DNA from 2 places in the Thermoanaerobacterium sp. PSU-2 genome. Region 2 is predicted to be linked to the other one. Evidence: predicted binding sites of a transcription regulator. Region 2 holds the regulator's gene; the other holds the start of a gene.
The links. Region 2 encodes HrcA, which represses chaperone genes, less so after heat shock. Its sites were predicted from a motif close to ATTAGCACTCANNNNNNNTGAGTGCTAAT; they were not measured.

Region 1: a site for HrcA is predicted at 1,520-1,548, ahead of BVF91_RS12800 (nucleotidyltransferase family protein). Genes of this name have one in related genera too.

Annotation. Positions count from the first base shown of each region.
Region 1 covers NZ_MSQD01000026.1:9,130-12,347, forward strand. Annotated here, with positions in the region: gene BVF91_RS12795 (glycosyltransferase family 4 protein) at 1-363, opposite strand, end outside; gene BVF91_RS12800 (nucleotidyltransferase family protein) at 378-1,412, opposite strand; gene ymfI (elongation factor P 5-aminopentanone reductase) at 1,617-2,354, opposite strand; gene BVF91_RS12810 (hypothetical protein) at 2,462-2,704, opposite strand; tRNA gene BVF91_RS12815 (tRNA-Gly) at 2,866-2,940, opposite strand; tRNA gene BVF91_RS12820 (tRNA-Asn) at 2,967-3,041, opposite strand; rRNA gene rrf (5S ribosomal RNA) at 3,049-3,157, opposite strand.
Region 2 covers NZ_MSQD01000006.1:58,723-61,940, reverse strand. Annotated here, with positions in the region: gene hemW (radical SAM family heme chaperone HemW) at 1-989, shown strand, start outside; gene hrcA (heat-inducible transcriptional repressor HrcA) at 1,083-2,117, shown strand; gene grpE (nucleotide exchange factor GrpE) at 2,144-2,743, shown strand; gene dnaK (molecular chaperone DnaK) at 2,769-3,218, shown strand, end outside.

The DNA.
Region 1 (3,218 bases), on a different contig from region 2:
CAATATCGTATGAAGAGTTACGACATAAGGCACTTTTAAATTGTCTACAAGGTCTAAAATATATTCGCCCCACTCACCGCCGTAAATTCCATATTCATGCTCGATGACTAACAAATCAATTAATGAATCATTTAATTTATTCGCAAGTTCTAAATAGCTATTTCGGTCGTGTTGCTTAAGCCTATAAATAACATCATCACCATAATCATATTCTTTATCGTCTATCGCAATCACTTTTGGTTCATTTATAATTTTAATATCTTTAAGCTCATTTACCAAATCTTGTGTAAATGTAGCTATGCCGCATTCTCTCGGCGGAAATGTACTCAAAAACGAAATGTTTATTTCTTTATTCTTTACCATTCATAACACCTCCATCAACTTACAGCATAATCGTTAATGTCATTTGCATAAACTTCATCTTCAATTTTCCTCATGCCATCTATCACGCTATTTGAAGCTACGACAGCATTTATCAAATTTACATTTCCTTTGACTTTGACATTGTCCCATAAAACACTGTGTCTTATGATGCTGTTAGGACCTATACGCGTATTATCGCCTATAATCGCATACGGACCTATCTCTGCTTTGGCATCTATTTTGACGTTACTTCCTATAAAAACAGGCTCAACAATTTTTACAGAATTATCGATTGTGATTTTTCTACGCTTAGTATCATGATCATTTATGTCAACGTATTTGCAATACTTTTTTAATATGTCAAAGTGGACTTTTTTGTACTTTTCAATTGTTCCTATGTCTATCCAATACCCGTCATACCTATACGCAGCCATTTTATAACCTTTTGATAAAAGTTTTGGATATGTATCCCTTTCTATCGATACCACTTCATCTTTGGGGATTTCATTTAATAGCTGCGGTTCAAACACGTATATTCCTGCATTTATCCATTTTGAATTAGTCTCGTATGGTTTTGGTTTTTCTTTAAACGCTGTAATGTAATCATTATCGTCATATTCTATCACGCCGTATTGCGAGGGATCCTCTACTTTAGTCATTGCAATAGTAGCTAATGCTTTTTTTGACTTGTGATGCTCCACAAGACTTCTAATATCGATATCACATATAATATCTGAATTTAGCACTAAGAAAGTATCGTCGAAAAATTCCTCAGCATTTTTTATAGCTCCGCCTGTTCCCAGCGGTATGTCTTCTTTGATGAATGAAACTTTTACCCCTAATTTTTCACCATTTTTAAAATAATTCTCAATATGATTAGATTTATAGCATGTGCTTATTACAACTTCGTCTACACCTTGATTCTTAAGTCTTAAAATGGTAGATTCTAATAATGGTCTACCCATTATTGGTACCATAGGTTTAGGAAGAAAATTCGTCAGAGGTCTTAGCCTTGTACCTAATCCTCCTGCCAGCAATAATGCTTTCATTCGAATTCCCCCTTCGTCAATATTTAGTTTTTGTTTAACAATTAGAATTTATAAACGTGTCGCAATCAAAGTACAATGTGAGTTAAATGTGAAGATACATCAGTAGTATTAGCACTCTATATAAACGGCTGCTAACAATTAAAATTATAATCCTTTTAATTCCATAAGTCAAGAGGGTCAAAGGATTGTAAACGTTAAAAGACTTTATACAAAACCTCCATCTACAGTCAATACTTGACCTGTTATAAATGAAGATTGATCCGATAGCAAAAAAACCACTGCCTTAGCGACTTCATCTGGCATCCCAAGCCTTTCGAGAGAAGTTCTTGTCGACAGATATTTAAGTGTATCATCTGACAAGTCTTTATTCATGTCTGTTTCGATTACCCCAGGTGCAACACAATTAACTCTTATATTTGATGGTCCCAATTCTTTTGCCAATGCTTTTGTAAAAGCTATAATAGCACCCTTTGAAGCAGAATATGGCACTTCACAAGATGCGCCGTATATTCCCCACATGGATGAAACATTCACAATAGCACCTTTTTTACTTTTTAACATGTACTTTAAAGCGCTTTGCGTACAATTAAACATGCCATTTAAATTCACATCCATCATGTATCTCCAATCTTCTGCTGATACATCCATAAAAGGCTTAATTTGTGAAACACCAGCATTGTTGACCAAATAATCTATGCGACCAAATCTATCAACTACATTTTTCATCATCGTTTCTACTTCTTCTCTATTTCTAATGTCTGCTTTAAATACATCTGCATATCCTAAGTTACTTTTTATATAATTCTTTAAACTACATGCACTATCGTAATCTGTATTGTAATGAATTGCCACACATCCACCTAATTTTGCTACTTCTTTACATATAGATGAACCAATGCCTCCAGAACCACCTGTAACAACGACAACTTTTCCACTGAACATAAAAACATCTCCTTTAATAAATTAAGCCGCTTATAGATAGGTTATACAAAAGTAAAACAAAAATCAATAGAAAAAAAGTGTATGAAGCACTCATACACCTTTTGTGGTTATTTTTTTATGGCCTCTACTGTATTTTTTGTAGTGCTATAAAGGCCAGATGCTCCAAGACCCATGGCAGTTCCCAGTAGTATTCCTTTTAAAATATCGCCGGGAGCTATGTAAAGTATTCCTAAAGCTATTCCAAATATCAACGAAATCAATGCTGAATATTTTTTAGGTAAGCCAATTTGTTTTACTACCTCTACCAAACCTATTATCAAAGGTATCAACGACACGTCGTAAACATCCATAATAAAATCCCCCTAAATAAATATTTCTAATAACATTATATTTTGTCCCGCATCTTTTAAGACATGAAATTAAAAAGGCATATTTAAAAAATACTTAATAAAAAAAATCAACAAATAAGATAAAATAAAAAAGATCCCATTGACTGGAATCTTGATATCACTGGAGCGGATGACGGGATTCGAACCCGCGGTCCTCGGCTTGGGAAGCCGATGCTCTACCACTGAGCCACATCCGCAAAATATTCTTTTTTAAATACAAAAATGGCTCCTCAGGTAGGGCTCGAACCTACAACCTACCGGTTAACAGCCGGTTGCTCCACCATTGAGCTACTGAGGAATATATTATCCGGCAGCGACCTACTCTCCCGAGAAATCAGTACCATCGGCGCTGGAGGGCTTCACTTCCGTGTTCGGTATGGGAACGGGTTTTTAACCTCCGCTATTGCCACCGGAAATCTTTCGTTCATTTTCTTTGCATATTCTTCTGAAAAAATCTTATCAACGCTCACAAATT
Region 2 (3,218 bases):
AGGAACTTAAAGATATATACACTTCTGTGTATATAGGAGGAGGTACGCCGAATGTCTTGCCTCCTTCATACATCGAAGAAATATTGAGCGAAATTTACGGAAACTACAGCTTAAGCCAAGATGCAGAGATCACCATTGAATTAAATCCTGGCTTAATAGATGAAGAAAAACTTAAGTCATATAAAAAAGCAGGTGTAAATAGAATAAGCATAGGTTTGCAGTCTTGGCAAAACAATTTGTTAAAAGCTATAGGAAGGATACACACGGTAAGTGATTTTATTGAAAATTATGGTTTGGCATCTAAATATTTTGACAACATAAATATAGATATAATGTATGCGCTGCCAAATCAGACTTTTGAAGATTTTAAAGAAACATTGACAAACGTAATCGCATTAAAGCCATCACACATTTCTTGTTATGGACTTATATTAGAAAAAGGAACGATGCTTTACGATATGTATGAAAGAAATGAAGTTAAGCCTGCTGATGATGAATACGAATTGATGATGTTCCACTATGGTGCAGAGCTTTTAGAGAATAGTGGATACAGACATTATGAAATTTCGAATTACGCATTGCCTGGATTTGAATGCCGACACAACAAGCTGTATTGGTTGGATTTGCATTATCTGGGCTTTGGACCTGGGGCGTATTCATTTGTAGGAAATAAGCGATTTGGCAATATAAAAAATGTTAGAAAGTACATAGACGTGATTAATAATGATGGACATGCGGTTGACGATGTTGATGAACTGTCTTTAGAAGATCAAATGTCTGAGTTTATGTTTTTAGGCCTTAGGATGATGGATGGAGTAAATGATAATGACTTTAAAGAGAGATTTGGGAAAAGCATGTTTTCTGTGTTTAAAGATGCTATTTATAAAAATATGGAATTAGGCTTATTAGTTAAAGAAGGAGATGTCCTTAAATTAACATCAAAAGGTGTGGATATATCCAATAATGTGTTTGAGGATTTTTTGTTTTAAAGTATTGACAAATATCCACAATAGTGGTATTTTTAAATCGTGATTAGCACTCTCAAGCTAAGAGTGCTAACAATAGAACTTGGGGTGGTGAATATGCCGTTAGATGATAGGAAGAAAAAAATTTTAGAAGCTGTGATTAATGACTATATTTTGACGGCAGAACCAATTGGATCTCGGACAATCGCAAAACGGTATAACCTTGGTGTAAGTTCAGCAACGATCAGAAATGAGATGGCTGACCTTGAGGAGATGGGGTATCTTGAACAGCCTCATACATCTGCAGGTAGAATACCATCTGACAAAGGATACAGATTTTACGTTAATAATATATTAGAGCACTATTTGAATGAAAGTCGTGACGATGAAGTAGAGACAATTGATGAGGTGTTTGCTGAGATAGATGATATAGTGAAAAAATATGCCAGGCTATTATCTACCGTTACTAACCATACTATAGTGGTTAAAATGCCTCGAATTGATGAAAACACGATTAAGCGAATACAGATATTGCCTGTTGATGCAAACAAATTGATACTTCTTGTTATGACAGAATCAGGCATCATGAAAAACTATTTGATAAGCTTAAAGGACAACATTGACAATAATTTGTTTGAGTTTTTAAACAATCTAATCAACAATAAAATGATAGGAAAAAGAAAAAGAGAAATGAATCAGACGTTGAGAGATGAGATAAAAAAAGAGTCTGGCAGTGCTATTGGAATCATAGATAAGATTACAGATACTATCATAAATGGTTTAAAGCAAATGGATGAAACAGACTTGTATTCGGAAGGTATTTCAAATATTCTCAACTTTCCTGAGTACAAGGATCTGTTAAAAGCTAAGATGTTTTTCGATCTGATTGACAATAAAGACATTATGAATTCAGTGTTGGAGCCTTTAGATGATTCCATCGATGTTACTATTGGCAGTGAAAGCAAGTTTGAAGAGATGTGGGACTTAAGCATAATCAAATCTACTTATAAGATAAATGGCGAGATTGTAGGAACTTTTGGCATTATTGGACCTACAAGGATGAATTACAAAAGGCTTATAAACGAAATAAATAATATGTCAAATGAATTGTCGAAAGTCTTATCATATATATATCAAGAAAATAAGAGGTGAAACAATTGGACAGAGAAAAAGATACGATGGTAAATAAAAGCAATTTAGAAGAAGACTTAAAAGACAATACATCCGATGCTAACCGACCTCAAGATGATAATGAAGGTAGCATTGGGACGGAAAATTCCGATCAAAATGAAGAAAAAAACAATGAAGGAGAAATTGAAGAATTGAAAAATAAGCTTAAGCAGAAAGAAGACGAAGCAAATGAATACTTAGAGATGGCTCAAAGATTAAAAGCAGAGTTTGAAAATTACAGAAAAAGGACAGAAAAAGAAAAAGCTGATCTTGTTGAGTATGGCAAAGAACAAGTAATCTTGGAAATACTGCCTGTTGTAGATAATTTTGAGAGAGCTCTCGAAGCATCTCATGGTGACAGTGAAGAAATAGCTTCCTTTAAAGAAGGTGTCAATTTAATATACAGGCAGTTTAAAGGTGTTTTGGAAAAACTGGGTGTTAAAGAGATAGAGTCTTTAGGTCAAATCTTTGATCCATACAAACATCATGCTGTTATGCAGGAAGAGGTAGAGGATAAGAAGGAAAATGAAATAATTGAAGTTTTTCAAAAAGGATACATGTTTAATAATAAAGTAATAAGACCGAGTATGGTCAAAGTAGCAAAATAAAGTATAGGAATAGGAGGAATAGATTATGGGAAAAATTATAGGAATTGATCTTGGCACAACTTTTTCGTGCGTAGCTGTGATGGAAGGAGGACAGCCGGTAGTCATACCAAACTCAGAGGGGGCCAGGACAACTCCATCTGTTGTAGCATTTACAAAAGAAGGTGAAAGATTAGTAGGCCAAGTCGCAAAAAGGCAGGCTATTACAAACCCTGAAAGGACAGTTATGTCTATAAAAAGACATATGGGTTCTGACTACAAAGTAACTATTGATGGAAAGAGTTATACACCGCAAGAGATTTCAGCAATGATACTGCAGAAATTAAAAGCTGATGCTGAAGCGTACTTAGGAGAGAAGGTTACAGAAGCTGTAATAACAGTTCCTGCGTATTTCAATGACAGCCAAAGGCAGGCAACCAAAGATGCAGGTAGGATAGCAGGACTTGATGTAAAGAGGATTATAAACGAGCCTACTGCG